2 regions of the Weissella soli genome follow, and region 2 is predicted to be linked to the other one. Evidence: predicted binding sites of a transcription regulator. Region 2 holds the regulator's gene; the other holds the start of a gene.
What was found. Region 2 encodes HrcA, which represses chaperone genes, less so after heat shock. Its sites were predicted from a motif close to TTAGCACTCNNNNNNNNNGAGTGCTAA; they were not measured.
Positions count from the first base shown of each region.

Region 1: WSWS_RS01380 (co-chaperone GroES) is a predicted target of HrcA. The motif match lies at 2,530-2,556, and genes of this name have one in related genera.

Region 1 covers NZ_CP017326.1:285,449-289,880, reverse strand. The annotation lists gene WSWS_RS01390 (cold-shock protein) at 34-234, opposite strand; gene groL (chaperonin GroEL) at 555-2,174, opposite strand; gene WSWS_RS01380 (co-chaperone GroES) at 2,222-2,500, opposite strand; gene WSWS_RS01375 (peptidylprolyl isomerase) at 2,642-3,484, opposite strand; gene WSWS_RS01370 (ABC transporter substrate-binding protein) at 3,615-4,432, opposite strand, start outside.
Region 2 covers NZ_CP017326.1:1,127,274-1,131,705, forward strand. The annotation lists gene dnaK (molecular chaperone DnaK) at 1-1,167, opposite strand, end outside; gene grpE (nucleotide exchange factor GrpE) at 1,295-1,852, opposite strand; gene hrcA (heat-inducible transcriptional repressor HrcA) at 1,868-2,890, opposite strand; gene WSWS_RS05405 (thiamine-binding protein) at 3,052-3,351, opposite strand; TPP riboswitch at 3,430-3,520, opposite strand; gene WSWS_RS08295 (hypothetical protein) at 3,532-3,660, opposite strand; gene WSWS_RS05410 (DUF2075 domain-containing protein) at 3,743-4,432, opposite strand, start outside.

The DNA.
Region 1 (4,432 bases), 840 kb from region 2:
ACACCGAAGTGTAATGGTTTTTCCTAAAGTTGATTACAACTTAGTAACGTTAGCGGCTTGCAAGCCACGGTTACCGTTTTCAACTTCAAATGATACAGCTTGACCTTCTTCAAGAGCCTTGAAGCCGTCTCCTTGAATAGCTGAGAAGTGAACGAATACATCGTCACCAGCTTCGCGAGAAATGAAACCAAATCCCTTTTCTGAATCAAACCACTTTACTGTTCCTTGTTCCATGTGATAGAACCTCCTGGCATTTCGCCAATAAAAATTTATAAATCAAAAATCGGCTGCCAAACATCTCTAAAACATTAAAACAAAACTCTTTTTAACTTGTTTTTAGTATAACACCTACAATTCATAAAAGCTAGTACGAAGTTGAAATTTGTTTTGAATTTTTTGTTCAAAGGTGGCTAAACCGTTTGATAGCAAGAGTCTAGCCATTTTTTAATCATACGACTGACTTTAAATCAATCGGCATTGACCCGAAAAACGGCTAAATAATAAAAGACGTCTCCGTCGATTAACGACGAACACGTCTATCAATTATCGTTTGCTTACATCATACCTGGCATACCACCTTGTGGCATAGCAGGAGCAGCATCATCCTTTGGCAATTCAGCCACGATGGCTTCAGTCGTCAACAACAAGGCTGAAACAGAAGCCGCGTTTTGCAAAGCTGAACGGGTAACCTTGGTTGGGTCCACAATTCCGGCCGCAATCATATCAACCCACTCGTCCGTTGCCGCGTTGTATCCAAAGCCTGGTACTTGCTCCTTCAATTTGTTAACAACCACAGAACCTTCCAAACCAGCATTTTCAGCGATTTGACGAACTGGTTCTTCTAAGGCGCGCTTAACAATGTTAATACCTGTTTGCACATCCCCCGTCTCTGACAAGGCAGCAACGGCTGGAATAACGTTAACCAGGGCAGTACCACCACCAGCAACGAACCCTTCTTCGACCGCCGCACGAGTGGCGTTCAAAGCGTCTTCAATGCGATACTTACGCTCTTTTAGCTCAGTTTCGGTAGCAGCACCAACTTTAATGACTGCCACACCACCAGCTAACTTAGCCAAACGCTCTTGTAACTTCTCACGATCAAAATCAGAAGTTGTTTCGGCAATTTGGGCCTTGATTTGGGCAACACGCTCTGCGATAGCATCTGAACTACCAGCACCTTCAACAATCGTCGTATTGTCCTTTGAAACAGTCACCTTAGCAGCTTGTCCTAGTTGTGCCAAGGTCACATCCTTCAAGGCCAAGCCAAGATCATCTGTAATCACTTGACCACCCGTCAAGATAGCCAAATCTTCCAATTGTGCCTTACGACGATCACCAAAGCCAGGGGCCTTCACTGAAACGACATTAAAGGTACCACGCATTTTGTTCAAGACCAAGGTTGGCAAAGCTTCGCCAGTGATATCATCAGCGATAATCAACATTGCCCGGCCTTGCTCAACAACTTGTTGCAACACTGGCAAAATTTCTTGGATATTACCAATCTTCTTATCCGTGATCAAAATGTAAGGGTTGTCCAAGTTGGCTTCCATCTTATCCGTGTCTGAAACCATGTATTGTGACATCCAACCACGATCAAATTGCATACCTTCAACAACATCAAGCGTTGTCTCAATACCCTTTGACTCTTCAATGGTGATCACGCCATCATTACCAACACGATCCATGGCCTCGGCAATCAATGCCCCGACTTCTTCGTCAGCCGCTGAAATTGAGGCAACTTGGGCGATTTCTTCCTTTGTTGACACTGTCTTTGACATGTCATGCAATGCGTCAACAGCTGCATTGGTTGCCTTTTCGATTCCCCGACGGACACCAACTGGATTAGCACCAGCGGTAATATTCTTCAAACCTTCATTAATGATGGCTTGTGTCAAAACAGTCGCTGTAGTTGTACCATCACCAGCGATGTCATTAGTTTTGGTGGCCACTTCAGCAACCAACTTGGCACCCATATCTTCAAAATGGTCTTCCAACTCAATTGACTTAGCAATCGTCACCCCATCATTAGTGATGGTTGGTGCGCCAAATGATTGCTCAATCACAACGTTACGGCCTTTAGGACCGATAGTCGTCTTAACTGTGTTAGCAAGCTTATCCACCCCAGCTTGCATCTTTGAACGTGCGTCTTCTGAAAACTTCAACTCTTTTGCCATTTTCGTTTACACCTCGATTAATTAATTATTTATTTATATTCAACGTTTTAGGCAAGTACACCAATGATGTCCTTTTCATGCAGAACCAGGTAGTCTTCACCATCAATCTTCACTGCGCTCCCGGCAAACTTGTCGAAAACAATCTTGTCGCCTTCCTTAACAGCAGTTGGTGCATTGAAATCACCAATTGTTTGTGTTGAAACGGCAACCACTGTACCTTCAACTGACTTTTCTTGCGCATTTGAAGCTAAGACGATACCCCCAACTACTTGCTCTTCCGCTTCTTGAACCTTGATCACTACTCGATCTCCTAAAGGCTTCAACATTATGCAATCCTCCAAACAATAAGATTTTATTAGCACTCACTAATATCAAGTGCTAAGCTACATATATAATATTAGCATACTGACTTAAAAATGCAATAAAAAACAGCAAATTCATTTTCTGAATTTGCTGTGTCACAGACATTATTCCGCTTCTTTGACGACTGTAATTGAGGTAACCTTTACTGGTGACGTTGGTTTTGACTTTTCGCCACTGGCATTTGTTTTCACCTTTGCCGATGCGATCTTATCAACGACAGTCATGCCCTTAATCACTTGGCCAAAGACCGTGTAACTACCATCAAGGCTTGGGTTACCACCCTGCTTGTAGATCGTATAAATTTTTGATGGATAAACTTTCTTACTAATTTGTGATTGTACGTCATCACTATTCTGGTTAATAAAGAATTGTGAGCCATTTGTATCAGTCCCGGCATTAGCCATGGCCAATGAACCGCGAATATTATACAAACTATAGCTAATTTCATTCTTGAAACCAGTACCTGAGTCAATTGACTTATCAGCGTTTGATTGACCCGGTGCATAAATTGACTTACCACCTGAACCAACTGTGTCAGCATCTGGATTCTTGGCTGACTGTGGATCCCCACCTTGTATCATGAAATCCTTGACGACACGATGGAAAGTCGTATTGTCATAGTACCCCGCCTTAGCATGAACAATAAAATTCTTAACAGCTAAAGGGGCGTAGGTGTTAAACAACTTAATCGTGACATCGCCGGCCGTCGTATGCAAAATGACCTCAGATTCATCATCAGCCACCGTTGTCGAAAGTTGTGGCAACGGCTCCTTGTCCAACTTGGCCTTACTTTCCGTTTGCCGCGTTGAAGTTGTCGATTCTGCTGACGAACTTGATGAGGTTGTGGCTGCGTCATTTGACGAGGTCGTCAATAGGGCAGCTGCGATCAATCCGACGACCAAAACAAGGGCGCCGAGACCAATAAATAGTCCATTATCTTTCTTCATGAGTCACTCCTAGCTTTTTCAATACCTTCTATTATACCGAATCTTGGTGGAAAAACCTTAAGCCTCAGCGTCCTGCTAAAAAAGTGGTCAGCACATCATGATGTCCTGACCACTTTGTTTTACTTAAAGGTTAATGCTTTGTCGACATCTTGAACTCTAAGAACAGATCATTGTACGTTTGCGTCAATGTCGGACTGAGATTCTGATAAACTGTCAACTTTGAAACTTGTTGATTACTTGGATACCATTGCTTGTCATTGCGCAATGCCTTTGGCAGTAACGCAAAGGCCGCCTTGTTGGGCGTTGCATACCCAACATACTCCGCATTTTGCGCAGCATTCTTAGGCTCAGAAATGAAATTCAAAAAGGCATACGCAGCCTTCTTATTCTTGACCGTCTTTGGCATCACAATATTATCAAACCAGATATTACCATTGCCTTTAGGCACAACATAATGCAAATGTGAATCTTCATCAATCATCGTGGCTGCTTCACCAGAGTAATCAACCGCAATTTTTGCCTCATCTTGCACCATGTACATCTTGATTTCATCCGCCACAATGGCCTTCACGTTAGGCATTAATGCGTCCAATTTACCTTTAGCCGCTGCCAGCGTGGCTGTATCAGTGGCATTGACTGAATCATCATTTGATGCCAACGCCATCCCCATCATGTCACGTGATGAATCTAATAACATGATTGAGTTTTTCCATTTGGCATCCCATAGATCATTCCAAGTTTGCACTTCAGAGGCTTTCACGTACTTGTCATTATAGACAATTCCGAGCGTCCCCCAGAAGTAAGGCAGTGAGTACTTATTACCTTTATCAAATGATTGATTCAAGAAACGCTTGTCATAGTACTTGTAGTTGGTCAGTTTCGACTTATCCAAAGGGACCAACAAATGCTCTTCTTTCATCTTAGCAATCATATAATCTGACGGCACTG
Region 2 (4,432 bases):
GATAGTCGTATTACGATCAATCAACTTAGTCATCACGCCACCCATGGTCTCGATACCAAGTGTCAAAGGCGTCACGTCAAGCAACACGACATCCTTAACATCACCGGTGATGACACCACCTTGAATAGCAGCTCCCAAAGCAACCGCTTCGTCAGGGTTGATTGAGTGGTTAGGCTCCTTACCAGTTAAGTCCTTAACGAATTCTTGAACTGCTGGAATACGGGTTGAACCACCATTTAAGATAACTTCATCGATATCTGAGTTCGTCAAACCTGCATCCTTCAAGGCTTGTTCAACTGAAACCTTAGTCTTTTCAACCAAGTCACTCGTCAATTCATTGAACTTTGCACGAGTCAATGACGTTTGGATGTGCAAAGGACCGTTGTCTGATGAAGCGATAAATGGCAAATCAATTGAAGCTTCAGTTGATTGTGACAATGTCTTCTTGGCAGCTTCAGCAGCTTCCTTCAAACGTTGCAATGCCAATGAATCCGCCTTCAAATCAATGCCGTTTTCAGCCTTGAAGTTATCAGCCAACCAGTCGATAACCTTGGCGTCGAAATCGTCACCACCCAAGTGTGTATCACCTGATGTTGACAAAACTTCAAAGACACCATCACCCAACTCAAGGATTGAAACGTCGAAAGTTCCACCACCCAAGTCGTAAACCAAGATCTTTTCATCCTTAGTCAAGTCATCCAAACCATAGGCTAGCGCAGCAGCCGTTGGTTCGTTGATGATACGTTCAACTTCCAAACCGGCAATTTTACCAGCATCCTTAGTTGCTTGACGTTGTGCATCGTTAAAGTATGCAGGAACTGTGATAACAGCCTTATCAACCGTTTCACCAAGATAATCTTCAGCGTACTTCTTGATGTATTGCAAGACCTTAGCTGAGATTTCTTGTGGCGTGTAGCTCTTGCCAGCAGCTTCGACCTTGTAACCAACTTCACCCATGTGTGACTTGATTGACATAATCGTATCTGGGTTTGTGATTGCTTGACGCTTAGCAGCGTCACCAACAATTTCCTCACCACCCTTGAAAGAAACAACAGATGGTGTTGTACGTGCACCGTTTGGATTAGTGATAACCTTTGGCTTACCACCTTCCAAAACAGCGACTGCTGAATTAGTTGTACCTAAATCAATACCAATAATTTTTGACATAATTTAAAACCTCTTTTTGAAATTTATATTTCGTGCTTCATTTTTCGTTGTTCGGTTCATGCAACGAATTCTAAGTCCAATAGTTGCACTCACAATTCGTTGCATGAACGCCATTTGTATTGCTGGGTTAGTTGTAAACAACTACCATTGCTGGTCGGATAACCCGATCATGCAAGACATACCCCTTTTGGAACACTTGGGCGATTGTGTCTGCAGGATGCTCATCATCGGCCGGCTGTGATTGAATAGCTTGGTGGACATTTGGATCAAACGATTCACCTGCCACACCAACAGCCTTAATATCATTTTCTGCAAGGGCACTAACCAGGTTGTTGTAAACAATTTCAACGCCAGCCTTGATTTGTTGTGCGGCCTCATCCGCTACTTCAACCGCGAGGGCCCGTTCCAAGTTATCAAGCGCTGGTAACACTGACTTTGCCAATTTGGAACTAGCATACTTCAGGGCCGCTGCTTGTTCTTTTGCAAACCGACCATGCATATTTTGCATCTCCGCTTCGGCCCGTAAGAACTTGTCATCAAGTTCATCATACTTGGCTTGTAACTCTTCAAGAGGGTCAACTTCGACAATTTCTTCTGTCGTAGTTTCAACTGTCTCAGCTTCTTCAACCTCAGGCCTTACCTCTTCTTGAATTTCTTCATCGACTGACTTTTGATCTTCCGCCATGTCAACACCTCTTTTCTAATAGTATTCTTTTAATTCACTGACAAGAGTTTCACGAACTGTCGCGAGCAAAGTGACCACTTCTGAATAATTCATATTGGTGGGTCCAAGGATGGCGATTTCACCGGTACCATGATTAGGTACCCGGTAGGAAGTTGAGGCCAAGCTATATGGCGACAACAAGTCATCATCATTTTCAGAACCAATTTGAATCATCACACCATCATTTGCAGCGCCAATGACCTGACGCATTTGTGCTGGTGATTCAAGGAGTTGGTACAATGCCTTAATATCTTGCAGATTGGTATCCGTTGTAAAATCAAAGACATTTAACCGACCGCCAATAAAGACGGTATCTTGTATTGAACGAGCCAAAATATCCCCAAATAATTGTAGGAAAGCAGCTGGTGTCCGAATAGTCCGCTCCAACCCAAGTGGTAAATCACCACTCAAACTTTGCAAAACCACTCGAATCGGCTGACCGACTAATGTCTGGTTGATGTTACTGACCAAAGACTGCAAATCAGAACTACTTGACCCCGTTGGTAATCGGAAGCTCTGACTCGTCACCTGACCATCACTAGTCACAACAATCGCCATGTTTTGCTGACCATCAATTGTGACAAGCTGGAATCCTGACAAACGTACGTCTAAGGCTTCCGGCTTCAAAGCAACCACTGTGTAACCTGTCACTTCAGCTAGTATGCGAGTGACCTGTCCCAACAAGTCATCAACTTGTTGGAAACGATGGTTGAACACCCGCCGCAACTTCACCTCAAGCTCCGTTGGTAATCGCCGTGACTTCATCAAGAAATCAACATAGTACCGATACCCCGTTTGCGAAGGGACGCGTCCTGAGGATGTATGTTCCTTTTGTAAAAGTCCTTGATCCTCAAGATACGCCATTTCGTTACGAATTGTGGCTGAACTGACCGGCAACTGTAACTCTGCCAGTAGCGTCTTTGAGCCAACTGCGCGGCCAGAACGCGCATAGTCCGCAATGATCGCCATCAATATTAAACGTTGACGTTCTGTTAACATTTGCGCGCCTCCTTGTTAGCACTCTTGTTTCTTACTTGCTAACATTTATTATAATACACACATCAAAGGACCTTGTCAACACTTTTAGCACACTTTTGTTCAGAGTGCTAAAAGTAAGTTAAACAAAGGCACCAAGCGTCACCTTGGTGCCTTTGTTTAACTTACTTACGATATTTATCTAATTTCTCATCAGTCGTCAAAATATGTTTCTCAGGTGCATACGCCAATTTAATGTAATTATTGATCATTTCAGCACCGGCTGCGACACTTGCTGCTTGAATGGCTGGAATCAAGGCCACCAATTGATCCAAATCACCTTCAATTGTCGTTTCAAAGGCACCGACCTCATAATTCAATCCACTTGCATCAATTGCCGCAATCGCCGCATCGACGATTTCAAGTAACTTAGCCGTGTCAGTTGTATTTGGTAACACTTGAATTGCCATTGCTGCATTTGCCATTTTATTCTCTCCATTCCATGCTTACGCATATAAAAAACTCATCCCTAGACCATAAGTCTAGAGATGAGTTTTCGATATCATCTATTAAACTTACTTCCCTACGCAAATGTTAATTTGATCAGGTTCAAAGGGTTCATCTCAACCATTGCTGGTGCCCCTAGTAAAATTTATTTTTATTGACTACTTAGCCGCATTTTCTGCGTAATACGCAAACACAGCTGTAACAATTTCTGCTGATTGCTTATCTTGGATCAATAGGTCAAGCAAGTGGCCCTGTGTTTCTTCTAATAATTCTTTACTATATGCCATGATGGCCACCTCTATCTGTCATAATATCTATATTGTAGCACTATTTTGCCGACTTTTTAACCAATCTGATGCTATTTGTGTTTTAACGCTTCTGTTGATATAAGTCCACTAACCGCTGCCGCAAATCATCATCATACGCTGTCAAATACAAGCCAAACTTACCACGCTTCATCAACACATTCAGAACGTTAGCAATAAACTCCTTGTACTGGGCTTCTGTAAATTTCATATCAGAGCGCTTTTTAAAAATTTCTTTGTGTGAATACTTTGACGGAATAATGGTCATGGCATCCGTCTTTGCATCATAACCAAAAGATGGCCCAATAATCATCCCCACATAATTCAAATCAAACCCCTGCAAGGTGTAAATTGTCCCCACTTGGTCAATTGAGTATTCCCGCTTAGCCCAGTGCATGCGTTGTGGATCCCACTCATCCCAGGGCTTTGAAAAGGTATCCATCTCGACATTATGCCGGCCATCAATCCGGGGAAATCCTGAAGTAGCTACCACGCGTGATAACCCAACTTCTTTATTTTTTAATTTAATTTGTTCATATAAAGCACCGGCTGTGTCAAACACTTCAAACTCGAAAGGACTATTTTCAGGGAATGCATAAATGGGCTTTTCAGCCGTTAAATCATCAATCCAAGCAACCTGTTCTTGGCTAGCAACCATACGATATTGAAAATCCATATCAAATTGCTTGTAAGGATGATTACCAATCGTTTTAAATAATAAGTCCTTTGACCAATACATCTTTGATTGGAAGAC